Regions from separate parts of the Pseudarthrobacter sp. RHLT1-30-1 genome, predicted to be linked through region 1. Evidence: predicted binding sites of a transcription regulator. Region 1 holds the regulator's gene; the other holds the start of a gene.
The links. Region 1 encodes LexA, which represses DNA repair genes until DNA is damaged. Its sites were predicted from a motif close to TCGAACANNTGTTCGA; they were not measured.
Positions count from the first base shown of each region.

Region 2: a site for LexA is predicted at 1,976-1,991, ahead of ruvA (Holliday junction branch migration protein RuvA). Genes of this name have one in related genera too.

Region 1 is NZ_JBWZCG010000020.1:51,673-56,085, reverse strand. It holds gene AC50YM_RS14540 (ATP-dependent DNA helicase) at 1-2,004, shown strand, start outside; gene lexA (transcriptional repressor LexA) at 2,137-2,886, opposite strand; gene AC50YM_RS14530 (LysM peptidoglycan-binding domain-containing protein) at 3,233-3,724, shown strand; gene AC50YM_RS14525 (histidinol-phosphate transaminase) at 3,781-4,413, shown strand, end outside.
Region 2 is NZ_JBWZCG010000012.1:94,580-98,992, reverse strand. It holds gene ruvB (Holliday junction branch migration DNA helicase RuvB) at 172-1,284, opposite strand; gene ruvA (Holliday junction branch migration protein RuvA) at 1,277-1,924, opposite strand; gene ruvC (crossover junction endodeoxyribonuclease RuvC) at 2,029-2,616, opposite strand; gene AC50YM_RS10845 (YebC/PmpR family DNA-binding transcriptional regulator) at 2,613-3,368, opposite strand; gene pdxT (pyridoxal 5'-phosphate synthase glutaminase subunit PdxT) at 3,372-4,073, opposite strand; gene AC50YM_RS10835 (Mur ligase family protein) at 4,155-4,413, shown strand, end outside.

The DNA.
Region 1 (4,413 bases):
GACCGCGCCGTGTCCGGCATGGGCGGCCAGAGCCGCGACGGCCAGCACGAGATGGCCCGGCAGGTGGCGCACGCGATCGACAGCGGCGACCACCTGCTGGTCCAGGCCGGCACCGGAACCGGCAAGTCCCTTGCCTACCTGATCCCGCTGATCGCCCATTCACTCGTCAGTGACAAGCCCACCCTGGTCTCCACCGCCACCCTGGCCCTGCAGACCCAGATCGTCGGCCGTGACCTGCCCCGGCTGCTGAAGACCATCACCCCGGCGCTTGACCGGCCGGTCAAGGTCGCCCTCGTCAAGGGCCGCTCCAACTACGTGTGCCGCCACAAGCTCGACGGCGGTTTCCCCTCCGAAGAACCGTCCGAAGGCCAGCTCTTCTCGCTCGGCGAGGACACCTCCGTGCCGCATTTCGCCGCGGCCATGGGCGGCCCGTCGTCGCAGCTCGGCAAGGAAGTCGTCCGGTTGCGTGAATGGGCCGAGGACACCCGGACGGGGGACCGGGACGAGCTCCTTCCCGGGGTCACGGACCGTGCCTGGCGGCAGGTCTCGGTGACCTCGATGGAGTGCCTGGGCGCGCAGAAGTGCCCGCTGGCGGCCGAATGCTTCAGCGAACTGGCCCGGGCGAACGCCGCGGACGCCGACGTCGTTGTCACCAACCACGCGATGCTGGCCGTCAGCGCCTTCGAGGGCCTCGCCGTGCTGCCGGACTACGACGTTGTGGTGGTCGATGAAGCCCATGAACTGCAGGACCGGGTGACCGGTGCCGTGTCCGGCCAGCTCTCCGTCGCGATGGTCCACGCCGCCGCGTCCGGGGCCCGGAAGAACACCGGCATCACCGTGGACGCCCTGAACAACGCCGCCTCCCACCTCGAACTTGCCATTGAGGGGGTACCCAGCGGCCTCATGCCCAACGGCCTCAACACCGAACAACTGGACTGTGTGGACCAGCTGCGGGACGCCTGCCGCGCCGCGCTCTCGGATTCCAAGGGGGACAGTGCCAATACCGCCGACGGCGGCCGCCAGCTCGCGCGCTCCCGCCTCATGGTGATCCTGGAACTCTGCGAACGGCTGCTCGCCGCCCGCGAGAACCGCGAAGTGGTCTGGTTTTCCCGCAACAGCACGTTTGACCCGCAGCAGGGCTACGCCCAGCCCGACGAGTCCGCGCCGGCACTGATCAACATCGCCCCGCTCAGCGTCGCAGGCCGGCTCCGCGAAGGACTGTTCGCGGACCACACCGTCATCCTGACCTCGGCGACCCTGGCGATCGGGTCCGCTTTCGAACCGGCCGCGGGCGGCCTTGGCCTGGTCGGGCCGGGTGCACCCAGCTGGACCGGTGTCGACGTCGGCTCGCCCTTCGAATACCCGAAACAGGGCATTCTGTATGTTGCCAGGCACCTGCCCAAGCCCGGGCGCGGTGTGTCCCCGGAAGCCCTCGACGAGCTGGAGAAGCTGATCCGGGCCTCCGACGGGGGAGCCCTGTGTCTGTTCTCCTCGCGGCGCGCGGCCGAGGAGGCCGCCGAGGCCATGCGGCCCCGGCTGGACATGAGCATCCTCTGCCAGGGCGATTCGACCATGACGGCGCTGGTGAAGCAGTTCGCCGACGAACCCGACACCTGCCTGTTCGGCACCATGTCCCTGTGGCAGGGTGTCGACGTGCCCGGGGACTCCTGCCGCCTCGTGGTAATCGACCGGATTCCCTTCCCGCGGCCAGATGATCCCCTCATGACCGCCCGGTCCCGCGCGGTGGCCCAGGCCGGCGGCAACGGCTTCATGAGCGTTTCGGCGACCCATGCAGCCATCCGCCTGGCGCAGGGCGCCGGCCGGCTGATCCGCACGACGACGGACCGGGGAGTGGTGGCCGTGCTGGACTCGCGGCTTTCCACCGAGCGCTACGGGGGATTCCTCCGCGCAGCCCTGCCGCCGTTCTGGCCGACGACAGATCCGGCGGTCGCCGTCGCGGCCCTGGAGCGGCTTGCCAAGGAAGCAGGACAGCCGGCCGCCTAGCCACCGCCGGGAAGGAACGCGAAGGGCCCCGTCCGATGCCGGCGGGGCCCATTTTTCTGGCGCCGACGCGCGGTTCCGTGCTGCCGCGGACCCGCCAGTCGTTCCAGCCGCGGACGAGCAGGTCCGTGCCGCCTAAAGGGAGCGCAGGACCGAGACGACCTTGCCCATGATGACGGCGTGATCGCCGAGGATGGGCTCGTACTGCGTGTTCTGGGGCAGCAGCCAGGTATGGCCGTCGCGCTGGCGGAACGTCTTGACGGTTGCCTCGTCGTCCAGCAGTGCTGCAACAATGTCACCGTTGAGGGCGTCGCCCTGCCGGCGGACAACGACCCAGTCGCCGTCGCAGATGGCCGCATCGATCATCGAGTCACCCGCGACTTTGAGCATAAAGAGCTCGCCGTGGCCCACGAGCTGGCGCGGCAGCGGCATGATGTCCTCGACGACCTGGTCGGCCAGGATCGGACCGCCGGCGGCGATCCGGCCGACCAGCGGCACCATGGCCGTGTCGGTGGCACTGGCCAGCTCGGAAACCGACAAGCCGCCGACCGTGCGCAGGCCACTGGACTTCTCGATCCCGGAAACCTTGGAGGTGCCCTCATCGAGCGTCAGGGGCATCAGGACTTCCATGGCCCGGGGACGCTTGGGATCCCGGCGCAGGTAACCGAGCTTCTCCAGCTGTGAGAGCTGGTGGGTGACGCTGGACAGGCTGGCGAGGCCGACGGTGTCACCGATCTCCCGCATGGACGGCGGGTATCCGTTGTCCGTTACGGACCGCTGGATGGTCTCCAGGATCTTCTTCTGCCGGACGGTGAGGCTCTTGGGTGGCCGGGCTGCCTGCGGGCTCCGCTGGGTGGCCCTGCCGCCTGTGGCTTGTGCTGCCATGTTCGCCAACGCCTTTCCGTTCCGCCCGGCCGCCGTGGCTGCGGCTGCCGGGAACTTCCGGCCTGAGATGAAATGTCAGACCCTGCTGATCAACTGCAGAAGTGGTTGTTCTTTGACTCAAACGTAGGCCAGCCACACAGCTTTTTCAAACATTTGTTCTAGCGAGTCTCGACAATGTTCGTTAATAAGTGCTAAAACAGAGCAGGCACGATTCGAATATGTGTTCTAGTTGGACACCGTTCGGACTCAGCACAACGTTCGGTTCTTTGTTCGAAGGTTAGGCCGGTTGGCGGCGCGTATGTGGAGTACGCCGGGCGGCACAGTATGGTCCAGGAGGGCTCAGTTCATGTCAGCATCAAGCGCATTTCACGACACTTTCGGCCGCGACGCGTTCGGCAACTACGGCCGCCCCGACGGCGGTGCATCGGAGGGCCAGCGGCGTTCCCTGGCCCAGCTCCCTTCCGCCGGCGGTCAGGCCTCCGACGGCCGGCCCGGCTTGGCCGGCCGCGGCGCGCGGGCCAAGCAGGCGCCGCTGCGCCTCACCCGGCGGGGACGCATCGTCTTCATCGGAGTGCCACTGATCATACTGGCCGCGCTCATCCTGTCCCTCAGTGGCTTCCTCAACGCCCCGGCCAAGGCCGCGGAGTCGGCCGCCGATCTGTCACTGACGCCCACCGTGTCCGTGACGGTTCAGCCCGGCGAGTCACTGTGGGCCATCGCCGAGGCCGTCGCGCCGGAGCGGGATCCGCGCGATGTGGTCGCCGACATCGTCCAGCTGAACAACCTGGACGCCGCCCGGGTCGTGCCGGGCCAGGCGCTTTTCATTCCGTCCAGCTAGCTCCGGGAATCCGTCACAGTTTCAGCGCCCGCAGCGATCTCACTTAAACTAGGAAAGTGACTGACCAGTTAGAGCGCCTGAACCGACTTCCCCTCCGGACGAATCTGCGGGGCCTGACGCCGTATGGCGCCCCGCAGCTGGACGTCCCCATTTTGCTCAACGTGAATGAGAACACCCATGGTGTCCCGGCCGATGTGCGTGCCGCCATTACCGAAGCCGTCACGATTGCCGCGGTCGGCCTGAACCGCTATCCGGACCGCGAGTTCACGGAACTCCGCACAGCCCTGGCCGAATACCTCGGGCACGGACTGGGCGCAGAGAATATCTGGGCCGCGAACGGCTCCAACGAGGTTCTCCAGCAGATCCTCCAGGCGTTCGGCGGACCGGGCCGGACCGTCATGGGCTTCCCTCCCACCTACTCGATGTACCCGCTGCTCGCGGCCGGCACGGACACCGGGTACCTCGCCGGGACCCGCACCGCGGACTACGGGCTGAGCGCGGCGTCTGCCGCCCGCCAGGTCCGCGACGCCGGACCGAACATCGTTTTCCTCTGCTCCCCGAACAACCCCACCGGCACCGGGCTTGGCCTGGACGTTGTGGAGGCTGTCTACGAGGCAGGCGAAGCCAGCCGGACCATCGTGATCGTCGACGAGGCGTACCACGAGTTCGCCCACGACGGCACGCCCAGC
Region 2 (4,413 bases), on a different contig from region 1:
CCGTTCTGTACTTGCGTAGCTGGTTTTCCAGCAACGTCCGCTTCGCTCCGGGCTGGCTGGCAGGGATTCATGCCGAGCCGACGGCGGCCAGGTGCTGGCCGCGTGCAGGAACAAAGACCCGAACGTGCCGAGCGTCATTCCAGTCTAAAGGGAAAAGGTTGTACAGGGGTGCTATTGACTGTTACGGATCCATTCCGGATCGGCGTCCTGGCCCTGCCCGTCCGCCGGCTCCGCGGCATCGTCCTCGACCCGGAAGAGCTCCAGCGGGTCCTGCGCGAAGATGCCGGGCGGCACGGCGAAGCCGAGGTGGGTCCAGGCGGGGGCGAGGGCGATCCTTCCCCGCGGGGTGCGTCCCAGCAGTCCCTCACGGACGAGGTAGGGCTCGGCGACGGTTTCGACGGTTTCGGTCTCTTCGCCGACGGCGATGGCCAGCGTGGACAGGCCCACCGGTCCGCCGCCAAATTTCAGGATCAGGGCTTCCAGGACGGCCCGGTCCAGCCGGTCCAGGCCGCGCTTGTCCACTTCATACATGTCCAGCGCGGCGGAGGCGGCCCGGGCGTCGATTTGCTCGATGCCGTGCACCAGTGCCCAGTCGCGGACCCGGCGCAGGAGCCGGTTGGCGATGCGGGGCGTGCCGCGGGACCGCCCGGCGATTTCGCTGAAGCCGGCGGAATTGACCTTGAGGTCCAGGAGCCCGGCGGAACGCCGGAGCACCAGTTCGAGCTCTGCGACGGAGTAGAACTCAAGGTGGCCGGTGAAGCCGAAGCGGTCCCGGAGCGGCCCGGGCAGCAGCCCGGCGCGCGTGGTGGCACCCACCAGGGTGAACGGCGGAAGTTCAAGCGGGATCGCCGTGGCGCCGGCACCCTTGCCGACGACGATGTCGACCCGGAAGTCCTCCATCGCCATGTAGAGCATTTCCTCGGCCGGGCGGGACATCCGGTGGATCTCGTCCAGGAACAGCACCTCGCCTTCGGAGAGCGAGGACAGGATGGCCGCCAGGTCCCCGGCGTGCTGGATGGCGGGTCCGCTGCTGATCCGCAGCGGCGCGTTCATTTCGGCCGCGATGATCATCGACAGGGTGGTCTTGCCCAGCCCGGGAGGTCCGGAGAGCAGCACGTGGTCGGCGCTGCGGCCGCGCATCCGTGAGGCCTCCAGTACGAGGGAGAGCTGTTTGCGGACCCGGTGCTGGCCGACGAAGTCGTGCAGGTTCTTGGGCCGGAGGGCGGCTTCGATGACGCGCTCCTCCGGCTCCTCTCCCCCGGCGACGATCGACGGCTCAGCCACGGGCGCCTGCCCTGTTCCCGGCGCGGGCGCCGTCCTGGCCCAGCCAGCGGAGGGTGGCGCGCAGGATCTCGGCCACGTTGCCCTTTTCGGCCAGTTCGGGGGAATCGGCCAGGGACTTGTCGATGCTGGCCGTGGCGTCCTTCTCGGACCAGCCCAGGCTGGTCATGGCCGCTACCACCTGCGGCTTCCAGACCGCCTCGGAGGATGCCGCCGGAGCAGTGGTTCCGGCGGCAGTGCCGTGCGGCACGAGCTTTCCGGCCAGTTCGAGCACAATCCGGCCGGCGACCTTGGGGCCAATGCCGGGCACTTTGGTGAAGGCCTTGCCGTCGCCGGAGTGCGCTGCCACGCGGATCGCTTCGGGCTCGTGGACGGCCAGGACGGCCAGCGCCAGCCGGGGTCCGACGCCGGCGACGCTGAGCAGGACGTCAAAGACTTCGCGTTCGTCGTCGGTGTCGAAGCCGAACAGGGTCAGGGAGTCCTCGCGCACGATCAGGGAGGTGAAGAGCTTGCCCTCCTCGCCGGTGCGGAGCCGGCTGAGGGTCTGCGGCGTGGCGTTCACGCTCATGCCGGCGCCGTTGAGGTCGATTACGGCGGAGGACAGGCCGACGTGCGCGACGGTTCCGCGGAGAAAACTGATCAAAGCCGGGCTCCTGAAAATTCAGCTGAAATAGAACCGGGGAGACCCGGTTATCCGAACATATCTACGAATACCCTACCAAGTTCTGCGGCGGCAGAGTCGGACATTCAGCGTGTGCGGCGCGCTTTGGCCTCGGCGTCCGCCCATACGCGCTGGGCCGGTGTCAGGGACTGGCTCCCCGGTCCGGTGGTGGCTGCGCCCTTGTCGGAAGTGCCGATGCCGGCCCGCCAGGCGTGGGTGATGGCCAGCGCGAGGGCGTCGGCGGCGTCGGCGGGGCGCGGCGGGGCGTCGAGCCGGAGAATCTTGGTGACCAGCTTGGTGACCGCATCCTTGTTGGAGGTACCGCTGCCGGTGACGGCTGCCTTGACCTCGGACGGGGTGTGCAGCGCCACCGGGATGCCGCGGCGGGCGGCGGCGGCGATCACGACGCCGGAGGCCTGGGCAACGCCCATCACGGTGCTGACATTGAGCTGCGAGAAGACGCGTTCGACGGCGAGGACGTGCGGTTCGTACTGGTCCAACCACTCATCGATGGAGGTGGCGATGACCAGCAGGCGCTGGTCCAGGCTTTCCTCAGGGGACGTACCGACGACGCCGAACGCCACCATGGTGGCGCGGCGGTTCTTCTCGACGTCCACGACGCCGATCCCGCAGCGGGTGAGGCCCGGATCGACGCCGAGGACGCGCAGGGTCACTCGGCTTCCAGTGCGGCCTGCACTTCGTCGCTGAGGTCAGCGTTGCTGTACACGTTCTGGACGTCGTCGAGTTCCTCGAGGGCGTCCACGAGCTTCAGGAACTTCTTGGCGGCGTCGAGGTCGAGCGGCACCTGCATGGAGGGCACAAATTCGGCCTCGTCGGTTTCGTAGTCGATCCCGGCGTCCTTGAGCGCATCCCGGATGGCCTGGAGGTCGGTCGGCTCGGAGTGGATCTCGAAGCTGTCACCGTTGTCCTTGACTTCGTCGGCACCGGCGTCGAGCACGGCCATCAGGACGTCGTCCTCACTCAGTCCGTTCTTCGGCAGCGAGACGACACCCTTGCGGGAGAAGAGGTAGCTGACCGAGCCGGGGTCGGCGATGGTGCCGCCGTTGCGGGAGATGGCGAGCCGGACCTCGGAGGCGGCCCGGTTCTTGTTGTCCGTGAGGCATTCGATCAGCAGCGCCGAGCCCTGCGGCCCGCGGCATTCGTACATGATCTCGGTGTAGTCCACGACTTCGCCGGTGAGGCCCGCGCCGCGCTTGATGGCGCGGTCGATGTTGTCAGCGGGGACCGAGGTCTTTTTGGCCTTGGTGACGGCGAGTTCCAGGCCGGGGTTGCCGGCGAGGTCCGGGCCGCCCATGCGCGCGGCAACTTCGATGTTCTTGATCAGCTTGGCGAACGACTTGGCCCGGCGGCTGTCGAGGATGGCCTTCTTGTGCTTGGTCGTCGCCCATTTGGAGTGGCCTGACATGCTTTACGCGTCTCCTCTGATCATTCGGATAAACAATTCGTGCACGCGCTTCTCCCCCGTCACTTCCGGGTGGAAGGAAGTGGCCAGCAGCTTGCCGGACCGCACTGCAACAATTCTAGCCGTCCCGGCCAGCGCCTCGGGGTGGGACGCCCTGGACGGCTCCACTTTCGCAAGCACCTCGACGCCGTCGCCGACGCGTTCCACCCAGGGTCCGCGGATGAAGACCGCGTGGACCGGGGCCACGCCGTCGGCGGTCGCGCTGAAGTCGAGGCCGCTGAAATCGAGATCCGTTTCGAAGGACTCGCGCTGCCGGCCGAAGGCGTTCCGGCGGACGGTGATGTCGAGGCCGCCAAACGTCTGCTGCGGGTTGCCGGCAAGGTCCTTCGCGGGGTCGGTGATCTCCTCGGCGAGGAGGATCATCCCGGCGCACGAGCCGTAGACCGGCAGTCCGTCCTGGATCCGTTGACGCAGCGGGTCGCGGAGCCCGAAGGCGCGGGACAGCTTGTCGATGGTGGTCGATTCGCCGCCGGGAATGATCAGGCCATCGAGGCCGTCGAGTTCGGCCGGCCGGCGGACGCTGATGCCGGTGGCACCGGCGGCTTCCACCGCGTGCAGGTGTTCGCGGAAGTCACCCTGGAGGGCCAGGACGCCGATCCGGAAGCCTGCACCCACACCGGAGGAAGGCGCAGTAGAGGGGTTGGTCATCGAACCAGCATAGTGGCCGCGACTTATGCCCCGCCGCTTCCCGGCGGGCTTCCGTGCTGCCGCTGGGATATATTACAAAGCATGTTTTACTTCAGCGTTCCGCTCGGCAAGCTCGTCCGCCGGGTCTCCCGGCTTAGGGGCGGAGGCTCGGCCCTTCCCGGGCTCGTCGTCGAAAAGATCGACCCCGGCTTCATGCGCCGGACACTGTCCACGCTGCCGCACGGCGTCGCCGTCGTCAGCGGCACGAACGGCAAGACCACCACCACCAAGATGGTGGTGGAACTGCTCGAGAGCCAGGGCCTGAAGGTCTTCACCAACCGCACCGGCAGCAACTTCACCC